3 regions of the Paenibacillus barengoltzii G22 genome follow, and region 2 is predicted to be linked to each of the others. Evidence: predicted binding sites of a transcription regulator. Region 2 holds the regulator's gene; each other region holds the start of a gene.
What was found. Region 2 encodes LexA, which represses DNA repair genes until DNA is damaged. Its sites were predicted from a motif close to CGAACATATGTTCG; they were not measured.

Region 1 (10,031 bases), on a different contig from region 2:
GCCTTGGCTTTGCCTTCTACGACCGTATAATGCGTACCTTCAATGCCCCAGTACATCAAGTTAGCCACTTCCGGCGTCATCATCTTGTCAAAGAACGCTAAAATTTTCTTGAGCTCCGCTTCATCCTTGATCGCCGATTTCGGGAACAGGATGATATTGTTGTAGCCCGGAATCATCCATTGCGCAAACTTCCCGTCCGGACCAGCGACCATGCTGTGCGTGTCGAGTACGGCATCCGGCACATTTTTGATCAGATCCTTGTTGAGAGAATCGATGTCCTGCATCGACCCGCCGATATAAAGCCCGGCCTTCCCGCTGGTGAACATATTGACGGCATCGGTTTTGCTGGTTGCCGCAAAATCCTGGTTAATGTAACCGTTATCCCGCAGCTTCTTAAAGAAATCCATCGTATCGATATATTGCGGGAACATAAACTCCGGCAACAGCTGGCTGTCTTTCTCCCCCCAATTGTTTGGTGTGCCAAACCAAGCGGATACCGTCTTAAACGCTCCATAGACAAGCTCGTTCCGGTCAGCGATCCCGATCGTATCCTTTTGACCGTTGCCGTCCGGGTCTTGTTCAGTAAACGCCTTGGCCATTTCAAACAATTCGTCCACATTAGCCGGTGCGGACAAGCCTAACTTATCGGCCCAATCCTTGCGGTAGATGATCCCCTGGCGGGCCAGCGGTCTGCCGATATAGAGGGAGTACAGCTTGCCTTCCACCTTCGTATTGTTCAGAATTTCCGGTTTCAATTTGTTCAGGTTCGGAAATTCGCTTAACAACGGGCCAATTTCCCAGAACTGTCCGTCCTTAATCGCTTCTTTCATTTGAATAAATGTCGTTTGGTTTTTGAGGTAGGTCACTTGGGGCAAGGAGCCCGTGGCAAATGCGGTGTTCAGCTTCTCTTCATACGTGTCTGCCGGGAAAAACTGATAGTTCAGCTTCGTGTTCGTCAGCTTCTCTAGTTCCGCTTTGATCGTATCCGGCGGCGTCTCCGACGTATTTAACGGCAGCATAATCGTAATCTCCGTTGGTTTCTCCGCCTCTGCGCCAGCGTTCCCGCCGTTATCCGCCGTGGTTGCGGCAGGCTCTGTCGCTGCTGAATTGCCGCCCCCCTTATTGTTAGCGCTTCCACAACCAGCCAGCACAACGCTTAGCGCTAACAGTGCGGTCAGAATGAGGATGAAGGATTGTTTCTTCATAACCTTTGGACCTCCCATGGATTGGATTGCTTACTCTTCCACGGTATCGCCACAACGTGGGTACGGAAACAATCATTTCCTCATAACGGCAGCGGCTCAACGCTAAACCTGAACTAATGATTATCGATGTGATAGCGCTTTCTCAAATTCTTGAATGACAACTTGACCGCCGCTTTGCTTCCAGCGCTCAATCTCTTGGTTAAAGCCGTGGGCGTCGATGCGCCCCAGGATGTAATTGTAGGTGGCATCGCTAATAATCGTGGACAGCTCCGCACTCTTCTCGTCATAGGTCGGCGAGCTGAGCCAAACGGTCGGATCATCCACCAGGAAGGCTTCATTGTCTTTACTCAGCTGCTCGGCAATTTGCGTCAAATGCTCTTTTTGCGCGACTTCCATCACATTGGGGTTACTAATATCGGCGATCATCAGCGAATATAGCGGATTCACCTCGTTCACCCGCAGCTGCGACGTTTCCTCCGGCAAAATAACCATCCCGTTCTCTGTCCGGTAGTGTCTGCCTTCGAAGCCGTATTTCATTAAATTAGCCACATCCCGATCCATCGTCCGATCGAAGAACCGAAGTGCGTCTCTGAGATCCTGCTCGGTGGGAATCATTTTCTTTGAAAATAGATACAAACCGTTAAAATTCGGAATCGACCACACTTTGTACCCGTACGGCCCCTTAATCCGGTTCACCAGCGTGAAGTCCGCATCCGGATTGATGGCTCGCGCTTCAATGGCAAGGCGCTGCACGTCGGTCATACTTCCGATCAGAACGCCCGCCTCTCCGCGGATGAACCGATCTCGTTGCACCTCTTTGCTGGTCAGCGGAAAATCCGAATTGATCAGCTTCTCGTCGTACAGCTTTTTCATAAAATTCATCGTATTCAAATATTCATCCGTCATGAATTCCGGAATGACCTTGCCGTCCTCGATCTTCCAGTTGTTGGGGGTGCCAAAATAGGAACTGAGCGTCTTAAAAATACCGTAAACCAAATCGTTCCGGTCTACGACACCAAGCGTGTCCTGCTCCCCGTTGCCATCTGGATCTCCGTATGTAAACTGCCGCAGCACTTCATAAAGCTCATCCAGTGTCTTGGGCTCCTCCAGACCCAGTCGCTCCAACCAATCCTTGCGCAAAATGACCCCTTGCCGTGAAGAAGGGCGTTCGGTATATAGCCCATAAATCTTGCCGTCTACGGCCGTCTGATCTAATATGTTCGGATCCAGCTTGCTCAGATTCGGGAACTCTGCCAAATACGGCCCAATTTCCCAGAAGACGTCGGAACGAATCGAATTTTTCACCATGTGATAATCCGATACTTTCACAAAGCTGACCTTCGCCAAGGAGTTGGTGGCTAACCCCGTCATCATTTTGTCGGTATAAACGCCCTCCGGCACCCATCTAAGATCCAGTCGCACGTCGGTTAACTCCTCGATTTTGGCTACCATCTCCTTCGATGGCGGCTGAGGAAAGTGAAGCGGCACCAAAACGGACAAATACGGCCGATCCGAATCGGATGCCTGAAGTTGCGTATCCCGGTTTATACACCCGCTTAGCAAGGAAACCAAGAGTACAAGCACGATTAAGAGCAACGCCATCGCGAATAACCCGCGGTCCCCGCCTTTTGTTCTAATCATTGCTCAAAGCCCCCTCAAACCGAAGAATAATACAAAATGATTATTGCCTCACGAGATGATTATTGCTATTATTTGACAGACATCATACACTTGGAATGAACGACTTTTTAACGATAAGGTCAGGTGCTGAGATTGGTGAAACCTTTAAGCTTCTTAAGCAAACTGATGATTTTTACAATCGCCGTAAGTACACTGCCCGTCCTGTTCATCGGAACGTTTTCCTATCTGACTTCAACCCGAGAAATCCAAAAAAATGTCAACCGAAGCAAAATTGAGCTAATTTCGCAAATTAACTCCAATGTAGAACGGAAGTTAACAACTGTCAACCAAACATTAAATCAAGTCGTCAACTCGACCGTACTCAAGCGGGCTCTTCAAAACCCGTTATCTGAAAGCGATTTCAAACTATATAATGACCTGCGAAATGAAATCCGCAACATGCAATCCTTCGATACGAAGCTGGAGGATGTCGTGTTGATGAATCTCCAGCAGGACTGGATGGTGAAGAACTCTGGATTGTATCGGATGAGTGAATATAAGGACCGTGAAGGTCTGGAACAGCTGATGGATACGCCTAATGATACCACCTGGATGTTAACGCCGTCCTCCTGGTTTTATAGCGAGGAGAATGCGGATTCAGCACCTTGCCATTACAGCATCAGCCTGATCAAGAAGCTGCCGGTCTCCAGCTTACATAAATACGGACTGGCGTTAGCCAATTTTCCTGCCTGCAGCCTGCAAGACGTTGTGGCAACGGACGTTCAGACCGAGGACCTGGTGATTGTCGTAGATGAGCACGGGCAAATCCTGATGCACCCTGATCCTTCGTTGATCGGCCGTCAACTAGAGGAGACCGGATGGGAGAATACCTCCCTGCTCGCGGACGAGACTCATCCCTCCGGGCAGTTTCAGACGCACATCGGCAAGAAAGCTTATGCCGTCACCTACTTGCGCTCCCAGTTGAACGGATGGATGTATCTCTCGGTCACCTCAATCGGCAGCCTGACCCAGGAAGCCGGAAAAATCGGGCTGTTCACCTTCTATGTCTGCCTGTTTATGCTAGTGCTGTCGATCGGGCTGGCCTGGTTCGGCTCCCGCCGGATGTACTCGCCGATCGAACGCCTTCTGCATCTCATCGGCCGGCGCAAAACCGATGTTCGCCGGACACATGCCGATGAGTTTGAGCTCATTGGTGAAGAGTATGATCGTTTGTTCCAGTCCAAATCGCAGCTTGAAACGGAAGTTCGGCAGCATATCCGACAAGTGCGGGCGTTCTCCTTGATCGAAGCGTTTCAAGGACGCTACACCAAAAGCCAATTACTAGAGAAGCTTGAACAATACGGCTACCAGGAGCAGATCCGCGCTTGGCGAACGATGACGGTGTTAACCTTAGCCCTGGATTTTACGGAGGAATCAGCCTATGGCAAAAAGGATCTTAACCTGCTGCTGTTCGCCGCGCAAAATATCATCGAGGAGTTGCTGGATCCCCGCAGCCGGTTCACCCCGGTGATTATGGACCAAACCATCGTGACGTTGATCGGAAGTGCTGAAGAGGAGCCTGATTCGTTCCACCAAACCGTATATACTTGGACGGAGAAGCTGCAGCACGAAATCCATCTATGCCTGAAAGTCCATGTCAGCATTGGTCTAAGCTTGTCATTTCAGTCCATCTCAAAACTGCCCATCGCTTACCGCGAGGGGATGGAGGCATTAAAATATCGGATGAAGCTCGGGACGGGGGTCATTATTCAATACGAGAACCTCAACTCCGGCAAGCATGTCCTGAACGTGAACTATCCGACGCATAAGGAAAACGAGCTGCTAGACGCCATTAAGCTGGCGGAAACGGAGAAGGCCAAGGAAGTGAATGCGCGGCTGTTCAACTCCATGTTCAACCAAGAGCTGACGCCGCAGGAATATCAAATCCCGCTGACCCGCCTGCTGAATAATTTGCTGGTAATGATGCAGGAAGCGGGGATCGCCTTGCACCAGATCCGGCCTGCAGGCAGCGGTTCTTTGTTTGAAGAGATGTTTGGGCTGCACACCAAAGCAGAAATCGAGGATTGGTTCTGGACGACGGTCATTCACCCGATGATCCGCATCTTTCATAACCGGCAAAACGCCCAGTACCAAAATATTTCGGAGAAAATTATCGATTTGATTCACCACGAGTACGACACCGATTTAACCCTGGAGGCTTGCGCCGCCCGTCTTCATTACAACGCGAACTACATCAGCAGCATTTTTCGGAAAGAAACGGGCTGCTCCTTCAGCGAGTACCTCACGATGTACCGCTTCAAGATGGCGAAAGAATGGCTGCGCAATACGGAAATGCCCGTCAAGGAGATCGCGGCCAAGCTGAGATACAACAACTCGCAGAACTTTATCCGCTCCTTCCGTAAGATAGAGGGGATGACACCGGGGCAGTATCGGGAAGGTGCAGCAGCGCATTCGCCGGGGAGCATTCGGAAATCGATGTAAGGCTGCGGCGGGGGCGGAGGTATAAATAGGCCGGAGCTTTTGCAGGATTATCCCGTTTGTTCAGGAACCCGCAACCCGCTTGATGACCGCCTATCACTGCACCTGCTTTCTCCCTTCACTTCACCTTGCCCGCTCCCGGCTTATAGCTTCCTGAACGAAAGGGATAATCGTGGCAAGAGGCGTACGAAGCGGAGGGAAGTTAGCCCTCGGCATTCACTTGCTGCAATGGAATCGAAACGTATTCTTCATATCCCACTTGAGTTTTGGAGCTTGCATTTGAAGGGGGGTTGTCCTTCGATTCGATATAAAACTGCATGATCTGAAAAGCAACCTCCAGTTGTCCGCGATTTGCTTCTGAGGTGAGCTTGTGGACCGTCGAAGGCAGCACTTCAGGACAGCCGCTCGTACAAAGGACGGTCAGATCCACGTCCAGTCCTCGTGAGGCGTTCGCAACAAGCATGCCAACAAACTCGTTGATCACAATCCCGGCGCCCCCTCGAAACCGCGCCAGAAAATCGGGCAAATGGTCCACGTTGTCCGCTGTGAGCACGAAAATGGCTTCCGGTTCGAGTTCTGCCGCATCCATGATGATCTTCATCGTGTTCTCATTCGTGAAGTCATCCAACACCAGAAAGCGCCGTGCGGTCGCGGCCGATTGCTCTCTCCATAAGGTAAACGCCTTGCGGTAATCCATCACAACTTTATGAAACAGCGGATCGTCGATATGGGTATCGAGCAGTACGATCGGAACCCCAAAGCTAAAATGGATGGAAATGTCCCGGAAGACGTCCTGCTTCACTCCGGCCAACAGCACCCCATCCACCTCCCGCTGCCGGATGATCTCTGGATTGGGCCGCAAGGCGTCCATCCCCAGCACAAGCAGGTGATAGCCTGCCTGATTGCAGAGCATCTCCATCCGTTCAGCTAATCTGCCGTAATAGAGCTGCTTCCATAACCCGTCCCGCTCGCTGCGGCAGAAGAGCAAGGCCACCATGCCGGATTTCCCCCGGACAAGCGAACGTGCCGCAAGGCTGGGGATATAATTTAGCTTCTTCGCGGCTTCCAACACACGGCAGCGCGTTTCATCCGTAATTTTCTGGTTGTCCACATGATTTAAAATGTAACTAACCGTTGCCACCGAAACCTTCGCTTCACGGGCAATATCCTTCATGGTTGCTTTTTTCACGGCCAACACCTCATCAAATCTCTAGCACTTTGGTAGGATGATACCATATCCCGGAAGGGAATCGCTACTGCCTTGGTCCATAAAGGATTAGGCAGTTGGGTCATCCTCCCACTCCTCCACGATGAAATGCAGACGAACCGGCTCGGAGGTGTCAAAGCGTCGGCTCGTTGCCCTGCGCTCATGGAATCCAAAGCCTCGCGATACCTTCACATCAAATACCAGGTCTCTAGGCAGCAAGAAGCTCCCCTGATAGAACCCGTCTCGAACTTTCGGGATTTCGAACCCCGCGTGAATTCGAGCATCCGCCGGGGTAGACGGTGGAACGGTCACGCTGATTTCAACTTGCACGTGCTCGGACAAGTCCGGGATCACCTCGATGCTCGTCAGTGCGGTAAGCCCGCCGAAGCTGACCGTTACATCAGCTTTCCCTTCGGCCTGCGGAACGATCAAGCCGTCCGGTCCCACCGTCAGCACTTCCGGACAGTCCACCGTATAGTCTGCCTGGAGTAAACTCATTTCGAAGCCTGTGTCGCAGGTCACTTGGGGATAGAGCCAAACCCGATGCCCTTGCAGCCCCACTTGTCTTCTCCCGTCCAGCCTGATACTGCGCGGACGTCCGATCTCGCCAAACAGATACAGCAGCGGGGAGTGCAACCGTCTGGCCCAAGCGGCTTGGGAGTGGCCCGCCGCCTCATCAAGTAAAAACATCAAATCCTCGCCCGGCGCAAAACCGCTTTGGATCAATTCATCCACAAACGCCCGGACGTGACGAGGCATGATCAGCCCCTCCGCACCGCCGATATCGACCCAAACGCGCAGCGCGGGCGGTTTGACCGGGAAGGAATGGTATATTTTTTGCTCGCGTACCGGTTCAAGATGGTTCATATGGTCCCTTGGTTCATTCACCACCGCATGCACCAGAAAAGGCGACAGGATCGCCACCTGTCCAAAGATGTCCGGACGACGAAAAGCGATATGATAAGAGACAAGTCCGCCCGCAGAAGAACCGATGATCGCCGTATGCTCCCGGTCCGTTAATGTCCGAAACTTAGCATCGATCATCGGCTTCAGTTCCTCAATGAGAAACCTTTCGTACAGATCCCCTTTACAAGTCGTATGGAAAGCTTCTCGAACTCCCGGATGATCATGGAAATACTCCGAGCCCCGTTGATCCTCAATGGACGATACCGCCACGATAATCACTTCTTCCATCCGACCTTCCCGGCTTAACCGCTCGGCCGTTAGGTGCATCTCCCAAGAGTCTCCCTTAGAATCAGACGCAAACATATGCTGTCCATCCTGCGCATAAAGCACCGGGTACCGACGATGCTCCGCTTCCTCATAAGAAGGAGGCAAATAGACATAAACCTCCCGAGCATTGCCCAAAAACCTGGAGTACACATTAGCAAGTGTAACGATTTCCGCTCCCATTCGTAACCATCCCTTCGGCAAGCAAATTTAACTTAAACGATTAATGTTCTAAACTTAAACGTTTAAGTTAAGTTGATATTAGGCTGGCTCTGGGGATTTGTCAACACGATCTCTCACAACAATGAGCAAAAAAAGAACTCTCGATCACCATAAAGGTCAATCAAGAGCTCTTGTTCGTTAAAAATCGATGCGGTCGAGAGGACTCGAACCTCCACGGGGGGTTAGCCCACACGGACCTGAACCGTGCGCGTCTGCCAATTCCGCCACGACCGCATAGTCGATATCGTACAAAATCATATTTTGCAGCGACAAGATAAATCATACCATGTCCAACACCCAAAAGTCAATACTTAACTTTCAAATCCTCCCCCTTGATTAAAAATCATCCATTGGGTTATGATAAGAACATAAGTTCGTATGAAGAGGTGTTGAGCTATGGCCGTTCCCGGCATGAAGGAAGAAGAACTCGCGCTGATCAAGAGCGCGTTGCTGCTTGGTTTTCTGCAGAGAGTATTTCAAAGAGACGCCCGAATCCTTGAGCAAAGCGGGCTGCTGAAGAGCCCCGAAGCTTACGTTGAACTGATCCGGGGCGGTGAGCGCCGCGCAGCGCTGGTCCTCTCGGAAATCCAAGGCAATCTCCGCGAGCGGAACATCGCCATTGAACGCATTCACCAGGATGAGAACGGCATTCAGGCGGAATACCGTTGCCGGGGTTATCGGGGAAATATGCGGATATTGTGGGCCGGCCTGCAGCAGGAGATAACCTCCCGGATGCGCGCTTATTTGAATGGAACCGCACAGACGGCAAGTTCATCCCGAAGAGAACGCATGGAAAAAGGGAACCTCAAGGCTCATCTCCTACCTTAAGGTCCCCTGTTCCCTCATATCTTAATCCACCGGCGAAACTCTAGGCTCTTTCGCAGGTTGATAAATGTAACTGCGGTCCAGCTTCACCACGTTGCGGTTCGGCTTGCGGATTAATACATGCGTATCGTCCCAAGCCACCACGATTCCGCGCACGTCGTTCTCCGGAAGGCCGTCGCGTACGACGCGTATTTTTTCTCCGGACAGCCGGTATTGGTCTAATAATTCATCCGAGATCATCGGATACCCCACCTCCTGGAAATCATTATACAATAGTTGCCGGTCTCGTCCATCTTCCACCCTTGAGGAATACAAGAAAAAGCCCCGCCAGCGAACTAGCGGGACTTCGAACTTTGAATGCTTTCAGCAGCAGCCGGTGCAGCACCGGACTGCATCAGGTTGCTTTGAACCTACGCAAGGGATTAGCGCGAAGCGTGCTCCCTGCTGTCATTCGTTTCAAACCAGAAATCAAGCACTTTGGCCGACATTACTCTTTGCTCCAAATACCCTACTTGTTGCGGGCTGAACTGTTCCTTCCAGGGCACATCGAGCTCTTGGCAAAGCCCGGCTATCGTTAACAATTGCGACCATGCTACATAGCGTTTGTACCAGAAAAACTGGGGATGTTCAAGCATATAGGGATAAAGGTCATCAAACTCGGTATGTTTGCAATCCAGGGCACGTTCAAAAGTTACCTTCGCTTCGGACAATTTCGAAAGAAAAAACTCCGCGTCTACTGCCAATTCTTTCCCCATTCTTTTAGCCTCCTCTCCCTAGTAATCCTCATTATAGCGAAAAAACGGGGGCCTGCAAAGGATTAACCGTAATTTGGCTGCATTTTCTTCGCCCGATTGTCCTTAGTTCGCGAACCTGATTTGTCCGCCCTCCAACGATGCGATGCGGGCCAGCGTCTCCAGACGGATCCCTTGCTCCCGAATCGCCTGGGCTCCGGGCTGGAAGCATTTCTCAATGACGATGCCCGCTCCAACCAGTTCTGCCCCGGATCGTTCAATAATTCGGATCAATCCCCGAGCCGCGTCGCCATTTGCGATAATATCGTCAATGAACAATACCCGGTCGTTCTCTCCAAGAAAATCGCGGGACACCAGAATGTCCGTCACGATCCCTTTCGTAAACGAAGGGACGCGTTCGCACAGCATGTCCGGCTCTGCCAGCAGCGTTTTCTTCCGCCGCGCGAATACAAGCGGGACACCTAACTCATA
Region 2 (10,031 bases):
GATCGGATTTTAAATGATTTGGGAGCTGGGGGAAAGCCGCAAATCATGTTGTTTAATAAGAAAGACCTTTGTCCACCGGAACAGCTGGAGATGCTGCCGGCGGGCGAGGGTTATTTAAAGATATCCGCGTTTGACGAACGCGACTTGGCTGCAGTTCGCGAAGCCGTACAGCGCAAGCTGTCCGGCGGCACCAAGTCGTATCGGATTCCCGCAGAACGCGGGGATCTCGCTTCTGTGTTATACCGAATTGGCGAAGTAGTGGACAAGCAGATCGACGACGAAGACCTCATTTACGAAATTGATGTGAATCAAGCCGATTTCGAGAAGTACGGTTATCGTTTAGCTCCTTTTCTCATTCCACAGCAAGAAGCCCCTGAGGATAACACGACAAACGATGGAATAGATTAAGGGAGAGATTACGTAACAATGGCAGTATTTTCGGAAGAAATCGTACATTGGCTGGAAGCCGCTGAACGTCAGGTGGAAGGCCGGTTCCGGGAGGTCGACCGGATCGTCGATCACAACCAATGGAAGGTTATCGAAGCTTTTCAACGTCATCAAGTCAGCGATTTTCACTTTGCCGGTTCCACCGGTTATGCTTATAATGATCGGGGTCGTGAAGTTTTGGACCTGGTTTATGCGGACGTTTTTGGAGCGGAGGCCGCACTGGTAAGGCCGCATTTCGCTTCCGGCACGCATACAATCGCTACAGCGTTGTTCGGGGTCTTGCGTCCCGGGGACGAACTGCTCTATATTACGGGGCGTCCATATGATACACTACATAAAGTGATTGGAACGCCGGGTGACGGCAGCGGCTCGTTGCAGGACTATGGTATCCGGTATCACGAAGCTGCATTGCTGGCTGACGGCACAGTCGACTGGGACACCGTGAAGACCAAAATTTCCAATAAGACCAAAGTCATTGGGATTCAGCGCTCGCGCGGCTACGATTGGAGGGATTCCTTTTCCGTTGAGCAGATCGGTGAGATGGTTGCCCAAGTGAAAGCAATCAAGCCGGATCTGATCGTCTTTGTAGACAACTGTTATGGTGAATTTACCGAGGAACAGGAACCAACACAGGTTGGTGTCGATTTGATGGCTGGTTCGCTGATTAAAAATCCGGGAGGCGGCTTGGCAGAAACCGGTGGATACATTTGCGGAAGGCAGGATCTGGTCACTCTCGCATCTTACCGGTTAACTGCACCGGGCATTGGCAGCGAGGTGGGAGCGATGCTGGGAACGACGCGAGGCATTTATCAAGGTTTGTTTCTGGCTCCAACGATCGTCGGACAAGCCGTTAAAGGCTCTATCCTGGCTGCAGCATTGTTTGAGCGGGCAGGATTCCGAAGCCGGCCGGCTTGGCAGGATCGGCGTACCGATCTCATCCAGGCGATTGCCTTTGACGCCCCAGAGCAATTAATAGCATTTGTTCAGGGGATTCAACGGGCAGCTGCTGTGGACGGCCACGTAGTGCCCGAACCTTGGGATATGCCGGGCTATGACCACCCGGTGATCATGGCGGCCGGGACATTTATCCAGGGCGGGAGCCTGGAATTGTCTGCCGATGCTCCAATCCGTGCGCCATATATCGCGTATATGCAAGGTGGTTTAACGTATTCCCATGTTAAATTTGGCCTGCTCACCGCACTTCAGACGATGAAAGACCGCAACTTGTTGTAAGTTATCCTAACATATCTATTGACATGTTAGGATAACTAACATATGATAAGGTCATGATAATCTAACTGGAAGGTTGATAGCGATGAGTGAGGAAATTCGCAGAAATATGGCCTTGTTTCCTATTGGTATCGTCATGAAACTTACGGATTTAACGGCAAGACAAATAAGATATTACGAGCAACATGAATTAATTGTACCCGCACGTACCTCGGGAAATCAGCGGATGTTTTCTCTGAATGACGTCGAGCGGTTACTGGAAATCAAGAGTCTCATCGACAAGGGTGTCAATATCGCGGGAATCAAGCAGGTTATGAATCCGATGTCTCGGGAGTCCCAGGATGCGACAGTCATCACGAAGGACACGGAAGAGAAGCGAAAGGAAATGACAGATTCCCAGATCTACCGGATGTTGAAGCAGCAACTGGTGTCAGGGAGCAAACCGGGACAAGTTTCTTTGCTCCAAGGTGAGTTGTCTCGGTTTTTCAAAAAATAATCTAAACGTTGGGAGAGGTTAGGGTGAGTAACAAGCAATACACCAAAGAAGATATTTTGCGGATTGCTAAGGAAGAAAATGTACGCTTTATCCGTTTGCAATTCACGGATTTGCTGGGAACGATAAAGAATGTAGAAATCCCAGTCAGCCAGTTGGAGAAAGCATTGGATAACAAAATGATGTTTGACGGTTCTTCCATTGAAGGGTATGTCCGCATCGAGGAATCCGATATGTATCTCTACCCGGATCTGGACACTTGGGTGATCTTCCCTTGGGTGACCGAGGATCGCGTTGCACGTTTGATTTGTGATGTATACATGCCTGACGGCACTCCGTTTGCCGGCGATCCACGCGCGATTCTGAAACGTGCGCTCAAGGAAGCTGAGGAAATGGGGTACACTTCAATGAACGTTGGTCCAGAACCGGAATTCTTCCTGTTCAAAACCGATGATAAAGGCAACCCTACAACCGAATTGAACGACCAAGGCGGATACTTCGACTTGGCTCCTACGGATTTGGGCGAGAACTGCCGCCGCGAAATCGTATTGACCCTGGAGGAAATGGGCTTTGAAATCGAAGCTTCTCACCACGAAGTGGCACCAGGTCAGCATGAAATCGACTTTAAATATGCTGATGCAATCAAAGCAGCTGACCAAATCCAAACGTTCAAGCTGGTCGTTAAGACGATTGCTCGTCAACATGGGCTCCATGCAACGTTTATGCCGAAGCCGCTGTTTGGCGTAAATGGCTCCGGGATGCACTGTCACCAATCGCTGTTCAAAGGCAATGTCAATGCTTTCTATGACGAAAGTGATGAATTGGGCTTGAGCAAAGAAGCACGTCATTATATGGCCGGTATTCTGAAGCATGCCCGCGCATTTGCAGCGATCACGAATCCAACCGTAAACTCCTACAAACGTCTCGTACCTGGGTATGAAGCTCCTTGCTATGTGGCTTGGTCTTCGAGCAACCGCAGCCCAATGATTCGGATTCCGGCTTCCCGCGGTCTCAGCACACGAATCGAAGTGCGTAACCCGGACCCGGCTGCTAACCCATACTTGGCTCTGGCTGTGATGTTGAAAGCCGGACTGGATGGAATTAAGAAAGAGCTTCCGTTGGTTGATCCGGTTGATCGCAACATCTATGTGATGTCTGAAGAAGAGCGGGTAGAGGAAGGCATCCCAAGTCTTCCATCCGACTTGAAGGAAGCGCTCGGCGAATTGCTCCGCAGCGAAATCATCAGCGAAGCGCTGGGAGATCACGCATTAACTCACTTCTACGAATTGAAAGAGATCGAATGGGATATTTTCCGGACCCAAGTTCACCAATGGGAACGCGATCAATATATGACGCTGTATTAATCAGGGTTCACAGCCAAGCCAGCTCCCGGCATTTCAAGCAGGGGCTGGCTTTTTTTATGGTGAAGACGAATGAATTACAGCTTTTGGATTTCGAAACAATGCCATGATTTCACTCGAATTGGGACAACTTATAGGTATAAGGAGGTTCATGCAGATGACAGTAACCGAACTAAAAAGATACCAACGTCGTCGCTATCGGTTAAAGCAGTGGTGGATCACAGAGCGTTCGGGGCTAGGGTGGGGTACGCGCGGGCGCCGGGAGAAGAACGGCTATAATCCCATGAGCTTCTTAGACCTCGAATGGGAGTAAGAGGGGAAGTCATCAAGTTCCCCATAAAGTAAACAGGACGAAGCGGAAGTCACTGCATCGCTTCGTCCTGTTCGGTTTCCTTATCTTATGTGGCCTACGAAAGGGAAGATTTCAAATTAGTGCAGGTCGCGGAACAAGCCGATGACCTTGCCCAAAATGGTTACATGCTTCAAACGAAGCGGTTCCATCGTTGAATTCTCCGGCTGTAGGCGAATATGGTCACTTTCTTTATAGAACGTCTTAACCGTTGCTTCGTCATCCTCCGTCATGGCCACAACGATATCTCCGTTGTTCGCCGTCTGCTGCTGGCGGACGATCACATAATCCCCGTTATGTATTCCAGCTTCGATCATGCTGTCGCCAACCACGGAAAGCATAAAGACATCCCCTTCCGCTGCGTAGTGCTCTGGCAACGGAAAATAATCTTCAATATTCTCTGTCGCTGTGATCGGCACGCCCGCGGTAACCTTCCCAACAATCGGAACGCGGGTCACGCTGTGTGCAAATAAATTGTAATTCTCCGATTCCTCTTGACCCAATAATTCAATGGCGCGCGGTTTCGTTGGGTCGCGGCGGATAAATCCTTTCTTCTCCAGACGGTCTAAATGGCCGTGAACAGTAGAACTGGAAGCCAATCCGACGGCTTCACCGATCTCCCGGACCGAAGGAGGATATCCCTTAGCGCGTACTTCGTTGCGAATAAACTCAAGAATAGCCTGTTGCCGGCTCGATACCTTTGACATTTACGGATCAACCCCATTTAGTAACGTTTGGAAAAATTATAACATAGAACTTCCGTTCGTACAAACATTAGTTCTAAATAGTTTAGGAGAAGAGAACTACTTTAAAAAAACAAGAACAACTGTTCGAAAAACCTATTGAATCAAACAAATGTTCGTGTTATATTGAATACATGTAAAACAGAACACTTGTTTGGAGTGATGGTGAAATGTTGAAATATAGTTCTTATCAAAGCATCTATGAACAACCTTCTTTTCGTCGTCCGGTGAAGAGAAGTCTACATATGAATGTCTTCCTTAAGAGTAGATTGTCCAAAATCGTCCTGCTTTTAATCATCCTCAGCATCACATGTACTGGAATGGTACAAGCCTTTGCTGCTTCCACAGACAACGCTGACGGAACGTATCGGCCGGAATATGTCGTGGTTATGCCAGGAGATACGTTGTGGGAAATTGCTGTAGCACATAAGCCACAAGGACTGGACACAAGGGTCTATGTTCAGAAGCTGATCCGGACTAACGGGTTGAGCAGCAGTGCGATTCAAGCTGGCGATACGTTGATGTTGCCCAGTAGATAATTCATACGTTAAAAAATAATTCACAGGTTTATCAATGTATTCGAACAGAGCTTGTCTTAAGGTATTACGGCAGGGGTTGCCGCGCCTTGACAAGCTCTTTTTCTCATGTCAAAGTAAGAATTAATGCCCTATGAGACATCATGGGTAGCATAGTATATCAAAGAAGCAGGTGGATTTATGGATATTGATGCTTTGGTTAAGCGGATTAACGAGCTGGCTCGAAAAGCGAAACAAGAAGGGTTAACGCAAGACGAACTCTTGGAAAGAGCCCAGCTTCGGGAAACGTATCTGCAAAACGTTCGCAGAAATTTTCGGCAACAGCTCGAGTCGATCGAGATTGTAGATAAATAGGGAGGAACAGGTATGGGGTCGTTTGACCGAAAAGTAGAACGCAATCAACGAAGAATGTACAAGAAAGGCAAAGGTTCCAGTGTCGGACAAGGGACGCGCAACCCTCGTACTTCACTTGGAGCAAATGGGGAAGGCGACGTATTTAAAGGGCGGAACTTCATTTTGCCTACCGCCTTGGTTCTGTTAGCGCTGCTGTATGCCGTGGTCGGGTTGATCGGGAATACCGAGGAAGTGAATTCGGTATTGTTCTGGGCAACGATCTTTTTGTATTTCGTGCTGGCTCTGGTGATTTTCCTGCGCAAGCCTTATTTGCGCGTGAATAAGAGCTCGTTGTACACTTCGAAGTTCAACCGCGATCGGATGTTGGATGCGGGTAACATCAGCAAGATCAAAGTGAGCCGGAACAAAATCGTCATTGAACCGAAGACGCGGGAACCGAAGTGGGTGTTCTACCGCGCCCGTAACCGTTTTGACACGGAAGCAATGGCTGCACGCCTGCAGTTGTATGCTGATACCCATCATGTGAAGCTGGTGAAGGAATAAACCTTATACAATACACTTGCGATAGGAATGGAGAGGTTGGGACGAATGACAATCAAGGCGGTATGTTTTGACCTGGATGACACGCTGCTCTGGGATGAGCGAAGCGTAAAGGAAGCTTTTGCTGCAACGTGTGAACGCGCTGCGGCGAAAATTGATGGATTAAACCCCGATCAATTGGAAGAAGCCGTACGCCGGGAAGCTCGGGGGTTGTATGAATCCTATGAAACGTATCCTTTCACAACGATGATTGGAATCAATCCGTTTGAAGGGTTATGGGCGACATTCTCTGCTGGAGAACAACCGGAATTCCGCCAGTTGGAGCAGTTAGCTCCAACCTATCGTAAGGAATCCTGGCGGCGCGGTCTGCTTGCGCTTGGCGTTGATGACGAGGAACTGTCCGGTGAACTGGCGGAACAGTTTGGCCGCGAACGGCGTGCCCGTCCTCATGTATACGAGGAGACTTTTCAAGTGTTGAAGGAATTGCAAGGCAAGGTGAAGCTGCTGTTACTTACGAACGGCTGTCCAGCCTTACAGCAGGAGAAGCTGGATGGTGTGCCTGAGCTGGCGCCTTTTTTCGATGAGATTGTGATCTCCGGAAACTTCGGTAAGGGCAAACCCGATCCATCCATTTTCCGCCACGCCTTAGAACGGTTAGGGATCGAACCGAATGAAGGAATCATGGTTGGTGATAAGCTGACGACGGATATCAAAGGTGCGCTAAGTGTTGGTATGACCGCCGTTTGGATTAATCGAGACGGCAAAACACTTACCGGTGAGATCGTACCGGATTATGAGATCAAGCATTTGTCCGAACTTCATGACCTCTTAGCGAAGTTGGCATAACTCAAGTTGGCTTGTAGTGAATCAGAAGTAAGGTATTCTTAGGCGGTGGAAGGGGGAAATCTGAATGCGAATCAAGGGAAAAACGGGGCTGCTTGTTGCCATCGTTCTTGCGCTCATTGTTGTCGCTGGATGCAGCCGTAGTGAATCATCGTCTGCTTCAGCGGAAGAAGCGGCACTGCAGCCGATTCAAGTTGAGCTGGACGTAACACCAGCTGCAGCTAAGGCCGGTGAACCGGTGACGTTTACAGCCAAAGTAACCCACAACGGCGAGAACGTGGATGATGCGAAGGAAGTTATGTTCGAATTTTGGAATACAGATGACGATAACGCAAAGCACAATCAAGTCCAAGTGAAGAGTGCCGGCAACGGCACCTATGTGCTGGAGCATACTTTTAAGGAACCTGGAACCTATGAAGTGATTTCCCATGTTACGGCTCGCGATCAGCACTCCATGCCTTCGAAGCAATTCACGGTGGAATAAGCTGACAACTGAATCGGTGCTTTTGTTAAAGGAGCTGCTGTTCTCCATTTGGAGAAGGCGGCTTTTCTATTAAATTGATCCTCCTGATAAGGCGAATTTCCGAACTTTAAAAGAAAAGATTTGTAGCGTTGTTCGGATTTTAATTCAGGGATGACCGATAGGATAACAAGATCTTGAATGAAGTGTTTCACTTGGAGATTTCACGGAACTCTCTTTTCTTCAACGCTTTATTCTGTTAAACTATATTTTAACGTTTTACGGGAGGGACATGACATGAGTAAACCAAGCCTGCTCGACAGAATGAAAGAACGAATATTGATCCTCGATGGCGCCATGGGCACCATGATTCAGCAGGAAAACCTGACTCCAGCCGACTTCGGCGGTGAAGAGCTGGACGGCTGTAACGAAATGCTCGTGCTCACCCGTCCGGATGTGATCCGTGGCATCCACGAGAAGTATCTCGCGGCAGGTGCTGATTTGATAGAAACGAATACGTTCGGTGCGACATCTGTCGTGCTGGCTGAATATGATATTCCGCATAAGGCACGTGAAATCAACTTGGCTGCGGCCAAGCTGGCGATTGAAGCAGCGGAAAAATATAGTACTCCGGATCATCCACGCTACGTGGTAGGCATCCTGGGACCCACAACCAAGACCTTATCCGTTACTGGCGGCGTGACGTTCGATGAGTTGACGGCCAGCTATGCGGAACAAGCTACGGCGTTAATCGAAGCTGGTGTTGATGCGCTGATGCTGGAAACTTCACAGGATACACTGAACGTAAAAGCCGGGAGTATCGGAATTAAACGGGCTTTTACCGAGACTGGAACCACGTTGCCTCTGATGATCTCCGGCACCATCGAGCCGATGGGGACAACGCTGGCGGGTCAAAATATCGAAGCCTTCTATATCTCGCTTGAACATCTGAATCCGATCTCCATTGGACTTAACTGCGCAACGGGACCAGAGTTCATGCGTGACCATATCCGCACTTTGTCTGGACTAGCGAAAGCAGCGGTAAGCTGTCACCCTAATGCCGGTTTGCCGGACGAAAACGGCACTTACCATGAGTCCCCGGATTCGCTTGCCCAGAAGATGTCTGCTTTTGCCGAGCAAGGTTGGCTGAATATTGCCGGCGGTTGCTGCGGTACGACGCCTGCTCATATCGCTGCATTAGCGAACACGCTGAAGGATTACCGGCCGCGTGAGCTGAACGGCAGCCATTTGCCGGCACTTTCCGGTATTGAGCCGGTTTATATCGAATCAGCAAACCGACCTTACTTGGTCGGAGAGCGAACAAACGTTTTGGGATCACGCAAGTTTAAACGGCTGATCGTGGAGGGCAAATACGAAGAAGCATCGGAAATCGCCCGGGCGCAAGTGAAGAACGGAGCACAGGTTGTCGACGTGTGCGTCCAGGATCCGGACCGGGATGAAGCGGAGGATATCAAGAAGTTCCTGGAATTGGTGGTCAAGAAAGTCAAAGTCCCGCTGATGATTGACACGACCGATCCGAAGGTGCTGGATATTGCTCTACAATATTGTCAGGGCAAATCGATTATTAACTCGATTAACTTAGAGGACGGCGAAGAGAAGTTCGAGCGCGTCACGCCGTTGATTCATAAATACGGTGCGGCTGTGGTCGTAGGTACGATTGATGAACGCGGGCAAGCGATCACGCGGGAGGATAAGCTTGAGGTTGCTAAGCGTTCCTATGATCTGCTCGTAAACAAATATGGTCTGCAACCGGAAGATATCATCTTCGATCCGCTCGTATTCCCTGTAGGGACAGGGGATGAGCAGTACATTGGTTCGGCCAAGGAGACGATCGAAGGGATCCGCCTGATCAAAGAGGCATTACCAAAAGTTCATACGGTGTTGGGCATCAGTAACGTCTCGTTTGGTTTGCCTGAAGCCGGCCGCGAGGTTTTGAACTCTGTTTTCCTGTATGAATGCACCAAAGCAGGACTGGATTATGCGATCGTGAATACGGAGAAGCTGGAGCGCTATGCAAAAATTCCGGAAGAGGAGCGTCGTCTGGCGGAAGAACTGATCTATAATACGAATGATGAAACGCTGGCCGCCTTCGTAGCAGCTTTCCGGAACAAGAAGGTAGAGAAGGCCGTAACTACCACTCAGCTCACGCTGGAGGAACGGTTGGCTTCCTATGTTGTAGAAGGAACCAAGGAAGGGTTAATTCCTGATCTTGATGAGGCGCTTAAAAAGTATACCGCCCTGGAAATTATTAATGGCCCGCTGATGGCAGGGATGGAAGAGGTGGGCCGGTTATTTAATAACAATGAATTGATCGTTGCCGAGGTATTGCAAAGTGCCGAAGTAATGAAGGCATCGGTAGCATACCTGGAACCGTTTATGGAGAAGAATGAAACCAGCGTAAAAGGGAAAATTCTGTTGGCAACGGTGAAGGGCGATGTTCATGATATCGGCAAAAACCTGGTTGAGATCATTCTGTCCAATAACGGTTACCAAATTGTGAATTTGGGCATAAAAGTACCACCGGAACGCATTATCGAAGCGTATCGGGAGGAGAAAGCGGATGCGATCGGACTCTCCGGTCTGCTGGTGAAATCGGCTCAGCAAATGGTCACAACGGCACAGGATTTGCGGAATGCCGGCATCGACGTCCCGAT
Region 3 (10,031 bases), 680 kb from region 2:
GCGCCTCTAAAGTGCTGGCGCTGGATCTGGATCCGGTCGCCGTATCTAGTGCGAAGGAGAACACGCGTCTGAATGGCTTGGAAGACCGGATTCAAGTCGTGGAAAGCGACCTGTTATCCGTTCTGAAAGGCGAGGGCAGCACGAATGTAGAGATCAAGCTGCCAGTACGGGTGGTCGTGGCGAACATTTTGGCAGAGATCATTTTGCTGTTTATCGAGGATGTCTATCAGGCATTGACGCCTGGCGGTTATTATATCGCCTCGGGAATTTATAAGAATAAAGAACAAGCCGTACAAGAAGCGCTGATTGCCGCGGGTTTCGAACTGGAACGGACGGCCCGGGAAGAAGATTGGGTCGCTTTTGTGGCGAGAAAGAGGTAATTCAATATGGATTTTCTAGACCGAATATTGCGGGTTCCGTTGGACCAGCTCCCCTTTTATTTGATCACCCTGGTGATCGCCTTTACGCTGCATGAATTTTCGCATGCCTATTTTGCTAATAAATTCGGGGACCCGACGGCCAAACTGCTGGGGCGCGTGACGTTGAACCCGGCAGTTCATTTTGATCTATTGGGCATTATCCTGCTCCTGCTTGCCGGGTTCGGTTGGGCCCGGCCGGTTCCGGTGAACCGTGACAATTTCAGCAAACCGCGCCTGATGGGTGTGATCGTATCGGTTGCCGGACCGCTCAGCAACTTGCTGCTGGGTGTCCTGGGGACGCTGATTTACGTGATGCTGGCCCGTTTTGGCGTGCTGGATGCAATTACGAACGAGAAGTTATTTCAAGCCGTTCTTATTTTCTTTAATCTATTTACAGTCATGAACTTCTTCTTATTTTTATTTAACCTGATTCCTTTACCGCCGCTTGACGGCTATCGAATTTTGGAGGATGTGGTGCCGCGCCGCATGTTAGGCAAATTGCAGCAATATGAGCAGTGGTCGGTGCTGATCTTCTTAGTGATCCTGATCCTCCCGGGCATGCAGAAATATACGATCATGCCGCTATATAATGCAGCCGAAACGATCTATTACCAGTTTGCCCATCTTTTCCTAGCTTTGTTTGGCGTATAAGCCGGAGAAGAGGACTGGAAACAGGAGTTCAAAAGTTGTATGATGTAGTTTGGTGATTTTTGACCTTATGGAACGGTGAGGATGATGGCATGCAGCGATATTTTGTGGATCCCGCGCAATTTGGCGATCGGGAAGTGACGATTGCCGGTGAAGATGCCCGTCATATCGGTAGGGTGATGCGTTCCAAACCCGGCGATAAGCTGATCGTGAGCGACGGGATATCCCGGGAAGTCCTCGCGGAGATTACAATCATCGAGCCGCAGCAAGTGACCGCGGCTATTATAGAGGAGCTGGCGGCGTCGGGCGAACCGTGGCTTCAAGTGACGGTAGCCCAAAGCTTGCCCAAAGGCGACAAAATGGAAACCGTCATTCAGAAGTGTACGGAGATTGGTGCGGCTTCTTTCCTTCCTTTTTTATCTGAGCGTACGGTGGTACAGTATGACAGCAAGAAGGAGGAGAAGCGGCTCACCCGCTGGCAGAAAATCGCCAAGGAAGCCGCCGAGCAAGCGCATCGCAGCAAAATTCCGACGGTTAAGCTTCCCGTCAAATGGGACAAGCTGCTTGTAGAGCTGAACAACTACGATTTGGTATGTTTATGTTATGAAAAAGAGGACGGCCGGCAGCTGCGAGACGTGCTGAAGCCTTTCGTTATCGGGTTGACACCTGAAAGAACGGTGAAAGTCGCTGTGGTCGTTGGACCGGAAGGCGGCTTTACCGAAGCGGAAGTAGAGGAAGCCGAAGCTGCGGGAGCGGTATCCGTTGGTTTAGGCCGGCGCATTTTGCGTACCGAGACCGCTGCCATGGCCGCCCTGACTTGCATCATGTATGAATCCGGAGAAATGGGGGGGGAATGAGCGATGCCTACTGTCGCCTTTTACACCTTGGGCTGTAAAGTGAATTTCTATGATACTGAAGCCATTTGGCAACTCTTTAAAAACGAAGGCTATGAACAGGTTGATTTCGAGGAATCAGCTGCCGACGTTTATTTGATTAACACTTGTACGGTGACGAATACCGGTGACAAGAAGAGCCGTCAGATTATTCGGCGGGCGGTGCGCCGTAACCCCGACGCGATCATTGCGGTAACTGGCTGCTACGCGCAGACATCACCTGCGGAGATTTTGGATATTCCGGGCGTAGATCTCGTCATCGGTACACAGGATCGGGACAAAATTATCCCTTACGTGAAGCAGCTTCAAGAGCAACGTAAGCCGATTAACGCTGTGCGCAACATTATGAAGACTCGGGAGTTCGAAGAGCTGGACGTACCAAGCTTTGCCGATCATACCCGCGCTTTTCTGAAAATCCAAGAGGGCTGCAACAACTTCTGCACCTTCTGCATTATCCCTTGGTCGCGTGGTTTGTCGCGCAGCCGCGACCCGCAAAGCGTCATTCAGCAAGCGCGTCAACTGGTCGCTGCAGGATATAAGGAAATTGTTCTGACTGGCATCCATACGGGCGGCTATGGGGATGATTTGGAGAACTACCGTTTGTCCGATCTGCTGTGGGACTTGGATAAAGTCGAAGGGCTGGGACGTATCCGGATCAGCTCGATTGAAGCAAGCCAGATCGATGAACGGATGCTGGATGTGTTGAAGAACTCCTCGAAGATGTGCCGTCACTTTCATATTCCGCTGCAAGCAGGCAGCAATGAAGTGCTGAAGCGGATGAGAAGAAAGTACACGATCGAAGAATTCGAGCATAAAATCAAAATGATCCGCGATTTCATGCCGGACGTTGCGATTACAACTGACATCATTGTCGGCTTCCCTGGAGAAACTGACGAGCTGTTCCGCGAAGGCTTCGAAGCGATCAAACGCATCGGCTTCTCGGAAATGCACGTGTTCCCGTATTCCAAGCGGAGCGGTACGCCGGCAGCGCGGATGGAGGACCAGGTCGACGAAGAAGTGAAACATGCTCGCGTGCATGAACTGATCGACTTGTCCGAGCAAATGCAGCTGGCTTATGCGGAGAAATTCGTGGGTCAGGTGCTGGATGTCATTCCAGAGAAGGATGAGAAGGGCACTGCCGGAGACGGCTTCGTGACGGGCTTCAGCGACAACTACCTGCAAATTCGCTTCCCGGGCACACCGGACTTGACCGGCAAAATCTGCCGCGTGAAGCTGACCAAAGCGGATGCGAACACCTGCGAAGGACAGTTAGTTCGAGTTCTGGACGATGCCACTCAAGCCTTAGCTTAATAAGGTCGCCCGCCATCGGGCATAGGTCAAGGATTTCACCCTGATTGGGGTTGAAATCCTTGTTGTTACATATGGGTAATTTGGAAGTATGAGTGCGATGCGCCTGTAATTAACAAATAACAACGGGCGTCAACAATTTCCCGCCCAGCGCCGAAGACGCGTATTCCCCAAGGGAACAGCGAACAGAAGCGCCTCAGTCCATTGGGAGGCTTGGGTAAAATAAAGGAGGTACAGCCAGAATGCCATTCAAAGAAATCTCTGCTGGAGGCGTCGTTTATCGCATCCAAGACGGACGGCTGCAAGTGCAACTGATTACCGATCGTTATGGCAAGATATCGTTTCCGAAAGGGAAGAGGGAACCAGGCGAAACCGTGGAACAAACGGCGCTGCGCGAAATTTTGGAAGAAACCGGCATTGTGGGCCGGATCAATAAATTGATTGATATCATCGCATATACTTACCATCATCCCAAACTCGGCTACGTGGATAAAGAAGTCCATTATTACCTGGTAGAATGGCAAAGCGGTGCCCTCCGTCCTCAGCTTGAGGAGATCCGCAGCGTGTCCTGGTACGAGCCGCAGGAGGCTTGGCGTCAGCAACGCAAGGCGGGATATGACAATAACGACTTCATCTTAGAGAAGGCCTTGCAAATGCTGGGGATCGAGCCGGAGAACTAATACGGTGCAGTTGTTTTCTGCGATATTGAGGAGAATGGAGAATATCGGGGAAAATAACTGCATTTTTGCGGCTATTTAGATGCCTTCGCATTCGGAAGGAGGGGGCCGGCGTGATGATCCAGGTCTTCAGGCGGGTCCAGCTTGGACCAGATTGGCAAATAGCAGAACGGCAGCGCCAGCAAGGAGCAGACCACATTAAAAATCGTCTGCGTGTGAGCGATTTGCGCTGAAAGATCGCTGGTTAACCAGGCTGCCGCCCCTTGCAGCAGCGGAACTAGCGGCAAGAACAAGACTGCTCCCAATACGTTGAGCGTTACATGCGACCATGCGACGAAGCGGCCAGCTCGGGTGCCGCTGATGGCGGCGATGACCGCCGTGACACAGGTGCCTACGTTGGAGCCGATAACCATGGCGATGCCAAATTCGACCGGCAAGGCACCACTAGCGGCGAGTCCCATCGTCATGGCGACGACGGCAGCACTGCTATGAATGATCGCCGTCAGGATAGCGCCGGCAAAGGCGCCCCACAACAGGCTGCCGGTGGCATGCTCCAGCAGCCAGGAGATCACGCCGCGCTCTTCCAGCGCCGGACCAATCGACTGCATAAAACGGATGGCGATCATAACGAGGCTGAAGCCGGCGATAGCCAGGGCAGCATACTGCAAGGGCAGCAACCAGGGGATGCGGCGTTGGATATAGTTTGGCAACATTTCGCCTGCCAGCACGGCGGCGGCCCATAACGTGAACGAAACGATCAGCATGGGGACTCCCAGCTTGGCTATATTAAGGGCAAGCAGTTCTGTGGTCAGGCAGGTTCCGATATTCCCTCCCAGAATAATGCCGAGCGTCCGTGCATAGGACAACAGGCGGGCGTTAACCAGGCCAATTGTCATGACGGTTACAGCGGTGCTGCTCTGTAAGACGGCCGTGATGAAGGTGCTCGATACAAGGCCGGTCCAAGGTGTCCGCGTCGTCCGGTGAAGAACACCAATCAGTCGTGGACCTGCCCATGCGTGCAGGGCCGCCTCCATGACCTTCATGCCGAACAGGAACAGGGCGAAGCCAAACGTCACAGGAAACAAAATCTCATGAAACATGCTGGCAACCTCCCTCCCCGGATGATCTGTCAAATGCAGACAAGCGATAATCGTACAAGTTACATATATGACGGTCGGACAACTTCCATGCCAGTCAGGCTGACGAACCGTCCCGGTCGCAGCGGTGCTTTAGGCGTCGTGAGTCATATTTAAAATGAGGAGTGAAGGATTAAGTGGCAAGGGTCATATTGCAACGCAGCCGCAAGAAACGGGTGGAAAAAGGACATCCTTGGATCTTCAAAAATGAAATCGAACGATTGGAAGGAGAGGTGAAACCGGGCGATTTGGTTGAGGTGGTTGATCACCGGAACCGTTATCTGGCCACCGGGTATTACAACCCGGCTTCACAAATTACTGTCCGCATCGTGTCGTATACACCGTTGGAGACGATGGACAAGGCCTTTTTTGTCCGTAGGTTTCAGGAATGCTTGAAGCATCGGGAACGGTTCGTGAAGGAGGACGCTTACCGTTTCGTATACGGAGAGGCCGACTTTTTGCCGGGGCTGATTGTGGACAAATTTGGTGACGTGTTGGTAGTACAACTGCTTACACTGGGGATGGACCGCTGTCGGGAGCAGATCGTAGAGGCGTTGTCCGAAGTGATGCACCCCGTTGGCATCTATGAACGCAGTGATGTCGGTGTCCGGGAAATGGAAGGCTTGGAGCAGGTGAAAGGGTCGATCTTTGGCCAGCCTCCGCGCCATGTGATCGTTTCAGAGAACGGGCTTAAGATCGAGGTGGATATCGAGCAGGGGCAAAAAACCGGGTATTTCTTCGACCAGCGGGAAAACCGGGCGTCCATCAAGCCGTTGATGACCGGCTGGGGTGGCCGCAGCGGCATTTCGCTGCAGGAGCTGCCCACGGAAGACGGCGGTGTGCGTCTCGCACCGGTTAACCGGAACGGTAAAGAAGTCACCTTCCCGTACTGGGATGGAGCTACCGTGCTGGAATGCTTCTCGCATACCGGAAGCTTCACCTTGCATGCTTGCAAATATGGAGCCAAAAAGGTCACTTGCCTTGACATCTCCGAGCATGCGATAGAAAGTGCGAAGCGGAACGTGGAACTGAATGGGTTCACCGATCGCGTCGAATTTGTGGTGGCTGATGCGTTTGACTATCTGCGCAGCCAGGTAAAGGGCTTGGAGGAACGGGCACGGCGGGCTGCCCAGGACGCTAAGGTCGATACTTCCGTGCCTTTGACCGCCGGCGGCGGGCGGACGTGGGACGTCGTGATCCTCGATCCACCGGCGTTCGCCAAGACGAAAGCGGCGGTCAAAGGCGCCGTTCGCGGCTATAAAGACATTAACCTGCACGGCATGAAGCTGGTAAATGAAGGCGGCTATTTGGTCACGGCCAGCTGCTCTTACCATATGCGTCCGGATCTGTTCCTGGAGACGATTCTTGAGGCAGCGGAGGATGCGGGCAAAGTACTGCGTCTTGTGGAATGGCGGGCAGCCGGTAAGGACCACCCGCAAATTCTTGGGGTGGACGAAGGACATTACCTGAAATTTGCCATTTTCGAAGTGCGCAGCAAACACGCGTTATAAAATTGAATATAATTGAATTACAGCCTCGTTTCGCGAGCTTTCGCGGTGCGAGGCTGTTTTTGTGACGGAAGAAGATGCGAATGTTTGATCGTATTTATGCTATACTGGAACTTAACGAATTGTCCGTCGTAGGAGGGATTTCCATGTCTTTACAGTTTATACTCGGCCGCTCCGGCAGCGGCAAAACGAGCCTCATTCTTGACCGGGTGACCTCCAAGCTGCGGGAGCAACCGATGGGTCCGCCGCTCATTATTTTAACCCCGGAGCAAGGCACGTTTCAGATCGAGCAGCGGATCGCTACGGCCCCGGGACTGCACGGTACAGTACGCACTCAGGTGTTAGGATTTCGTCGATTGGCGCTGCGCGTCATGCAGGAAACCGGAGGTGCGGCACTGGTGCCGATCGATGATGAAGGCAAGAAAATGCTGCTGTACAAGCTCATGCGCCGCCGCAAAGACGAGTTGAAGCTGTTTGGACACGGCGGAGACCAGCTCGGATTAATTGACCGGATCGCCGGGCTGTATACGGAAATGAAGAAATATAACGTGGATTTCTCCGCTTTGCAGGAGCATTATCATCTTCTGGAGCAGATCGAAGGGGAGTCTCCTTTATTAAAAGATAAAATGCACGATTTGAGCCTCCTGTTCGCGGAGTATGACGAAGAACTGTCCCGCTTGTACATCGACAACGAGGACCATGTCGTCAAGCTGGCGCAGGGGGCCAGCGAGTCGGCTTATTTGCGCGGGGCGGAAATTTGGATTGACGGGTTTCATACGTTTACCCCTCAGGAATATACTGCGATTCTCGCGCTGCTGAAAACGGCGGCTTCGGTTACGGTCTCACTGACATTAGACCGAGTATACAACGATGGAAATCAGCCGCATGAACTTAACCTGTTCTATACCCCTGCATCTGCCTTCGTGAAGCTGAGCCGACTGGCTGCAGAAGAGGGGATTGAGGTGCTGCCGCCGGAGCTGCTGGAAGCTCGCCCGTTCCCGCGGTTTCGGGAGAGCGAGACGCTTTCATACTTGGAGTCGGCTTACGAGCGACGTTCGCCATGGCCGAAGTCTGAGCCGCCTAAAGATTTAGAGAAGGCCTTGTCTCTGCACCGGGCGGCCAGCCGGCGAGCCGAGGTCGAAGGGGCGGCACGTGAGATGGTGCGTCTCGCCCGGGAAGAAGGTGTGCGCTGGCGGGACATGGCGCTCTTGGTGCGCAACTTAGGGGATTATGAAGAACTGCTTGCTCCAACGATGGAAGCATACGGGATCCCTTATTTCCTTGACCAGAAAACAAGCATGCTGTATCACCCCATGATCGAGTTTATTCGGGCGGCGCTGGACGTTGTGCTTGGGTTTTGGAGATACGAAGACGTATTTCGCTGCGTGAAAAGCGAATTTCTTCTGCCGCTGGACGGCAGCCTGACGCGTGAACATATGGATGTGCTGGAGAATTATGCTCTGGCGAGCGGAATCCAAGGTTATCGATGGTTTGACGGCCGTCCTTGGAAATCGGCGCCCAGCCTGTCGCTGGAGCAGGAGGATCAAACGTCGGCATCCACGAAAGCCATGGAGCAGCTGCAGCTGTTGGAGCGGTGCCGCGCTGCGGTCGCCGGCCCTTTGACCGCTTTTGAGAAAGAAATCCGTAAGGCGAAGAACGCAGAAGATATGTGTGCGGCAGTGTACCATTTGCTGGAGCGGGTGGAAGCCGCCCAGCGCCTGGATGTGTTGGCACACCAAATGGTTCGCGAAGGTAAGCCGCGTCAGGCGATGGAGCATCGCCAATTATGGGGCGCGGTATTGGACGTGCTTGACCAGATCGTAGAGATGATGGGGGACGAGCCGTTGGAGCTGGAGCTCTTTGCCGGCGTGCTGGAGACCGGGCTCAAGGAGCTGAAGGTGTCGCTGGTGCCGCCTTCGCTCGACCAGGTGCTGATCGGGAGTACGGAGCGGACGCGTTCGGGGCAGGTCAAGCATCTGTTCTTGCTTGGCATTAATGAAGGAATCATGCCAGCCAATCTGCAAGAGGAGGGGGTGCTCAGCGAGCAGGAGCGGGAGCGACTGGCGGAGCTTGGCTTGGAGCTGGCTCCGGGGCTGGCCCGCAAGCTGTTGGATGAACGTTTCCTCATCTACGAAGCGTTGTCCGGGGCAAGCCGTTCGCTCTGGCTAAGCTACCCCGCTGCCGATGGTGAGGGGGGTGCACTTTTACCATCGGAGGTGATCCGGCATGTGAAGCGGATCTTCCCGGGACTAAAGGAGCAGCCGCTGCTATTAGCGCCGGGGCCTGTCAGCAGCTCCACCGATCCGTTCGCTTCTCAGCTTGAATACGTCTCTCATCCGGGTCCGACGCTAAACGCCTTAATCGGTCAGCTGCGACTGTGGAAGACGGGAGAGTCCATTTCGCCGCTGTGGTGGCGTGTGCTGGAATGGTACAAGTCCCGACCGGAATGGGAAAGCAAAACGGCTCGCCTGCTGACCTCGCTGGATTATCGTAACCGGGTGCGCGGTTTGACGCCGGCAACGAGCCGACGGCTTTACGGCAAACGGCTGCGGACAAGCGTATCGCGGATGGAACAGTTCTCGGCTTGTCCGTTCGCGCACTTCGCTTCACATGGGCTGAAGCTGAAGGAACGCCAGCTTTACCGGCTGCTAGCGCCGGATATCGGACAGCTGTTCCATGCGACGCTCAGTCAGATGGCGATCACCTTCAAGGCGCAAAACCGCAGCTGGGGCAGCCTTACGCCAGAGGAAGCGATTCAGGCCGCCAATTCGGCTGTTGATGAGTTGGCACCTAAGCTGCAGGGCGAAATCCTGCTTAGCTCCAAGCGCTACGGTTATATTTCCCGCAAGCTGAAAGCGATCGTTGGTCGGGCTTCGTTAATCCTTGGCGAGCAAGCGCGTCGCGGCAGCTTCGAGCCGGTTGGCCTGGAGCTGGATTTTGGACCAGGGCGGCCCTTGCCTCCGCTGACGTTTGAGCTGCCCAACGGCTGCGTGATGGAAATCGTCGGCCGGATTGACCGTGTGGATATGGCGGAAGGCGAACAAGGCCTGCTCTTGCGGGTCATCGACTACAAGTCGAGTCAGACCGACCTAAAGCTGCACGAAGTGTATTACGGCTTATCTCTACAAATGCTCACCTATCTGGACGTTCTGCTGTCCTCGGCGGAAGCCTGGCTGGGGCAGCCCGCCCTTCCTGCCGGCACGTTGTATTTCCATGTGCATAACCCGCTGCTGCAAAGCAGCAACGGCATGAGTGCGGAGCAGGCGCAGCAGGAGCTGCTAAAGCGATTCAAGATGAAGGGCTTGCTGCTCGCAGACCGGGATGTGATCGCGAAGATGGATGCCCAACTGGAAAAAGGCTATTCCGATATCATTCCGGTGGCCATTAAGGCGGATGGCGGCTTCTACAGCAGCGCCTCGGTTGCAACGCCGGAGCAGTGGGA

Region 1: C812_RS10885 (YhjD family protein) is a predicted target of LexA. The motif match lies at 8,347-8,360, and genes of this name have one in related genera.
Region 3: addB (helicase-exonuclease AddAB subunit AddB) is a predicted target of LexA. The motif match lies at 6,670-6,683, and genes of this name have one in related genera.

The regions. Positions count from the first base shown of each region.
Region 1 covers NZ_KE159653.1:556,103-566,133, forward strand. Annotated here, with positions in the region: gene C812_RS10855 (extracellular solute-binding protein) at 1-1,205, opposite strand, end outside; gene C812_RS10860 (extracellular solute-binding protein) at 1,326-2,846, opposite strand; gene C812_RS10865 (helix-turn-helix domain-containing protein) at 2,982-5,327, shown strand; gene C812_RS10870 (LacI family DNA-binding transcriptional regulator) at 5,527-6,513, opposite strand; gene C812_RS10875 (alpha/beta hydrolase) at 6,601-7,944, opposite strand; tRNA gene C812_RS10880 (tRNA-Leu) at 8,133-8,217, opposite strand; gene C812_RS10885 (YhjD family protein) at 8,380-8,811, shown strand; gene C812_RS10890 (hypothetical protein) at 8,833-9,048, opposite strand; gene C812_RS10895 (hypothetical protein) at 9,231-9,563, opposite strand; gene C812_RS10900 (xanthine phosphoribosyltransferase) at 9,666-10,031, opposite strand, start outside.
Region 2 covers NZ_KE159652.1:1,572,552-1,582,582, forward strand. Annotated here, with positions in the region: gene hflX (GTPase HflX) at 1-408, shown strand, start outside; gene C812_RS07345 (methionine gamma-lyase family protein) at 427-1,680, shown strand; gene C812_RS07350 (MerR family transcriptional regulator) at 1,763-2,173, shown strand; gene glnA (type I glutamate--ammonia ligase) at 2,197-3,534, shown strand; gene C812_RS22515 (hypothetical protein) at 3,689-3,844, shown strand; gene lexA (transcriptional repressor LexA) at 3,961-4,587, opposite strand; gene C812_RS22775 (LysM peptidoglycan-binding domain-containing protein) at 4,944-5,162, shown strand; gene C812_RS21800 (DUF896 domain-containing protein) at 5,340-5,513, shown strand; gene C812_RS07370 (hypothetical protein) at 5,526-6,056, shown strand; gene C812_RS07375 (HAD family hydrolase) at 6,102-6,899, shown strand; gene C812_RS07380 (FixH family protein) at 6,964-7,380, shown strand; gene metH (methionine synthase) at 7,654-10,031, shown strand, end outside.
Region 3 covers NZ_KE159652.1:890,335-900,365, forward strand. Annotated here, with positions in the region: gene prmA (50S ribosomal protein L11 methyltransferase) at 1-380, shown strand, start outside; gene C812_RS04165 (site-2 protease family protein) at 387-1,070, shown strand; gene C812_RS04170 (16S rRNA (uracil(1498)-N(3))-methyltransferase) at 1,160-1,924, shown strand; gene mtaB (tRNA (N(6)-L-threonylcarbamoyladenosine(37)-C(2))-methylthiotransferase MtaB) at 1,928-3,271, shown strand; gene C812_RS04180 (NUDIX hydrolase) at 3,511-3,948, shown strand; gene C812_RS04185 (Na/Pi cotransporter family protein) at 4,020-5,045, opposite strand; gene C812_RS04190 (class I SAM-dependent rRNA methyltransferase) at 5,219-6,592, shown strand; gene addB (helicase-exonuclease AddAB subunit AddB) at 6,736-10,031, shown strand, end outside.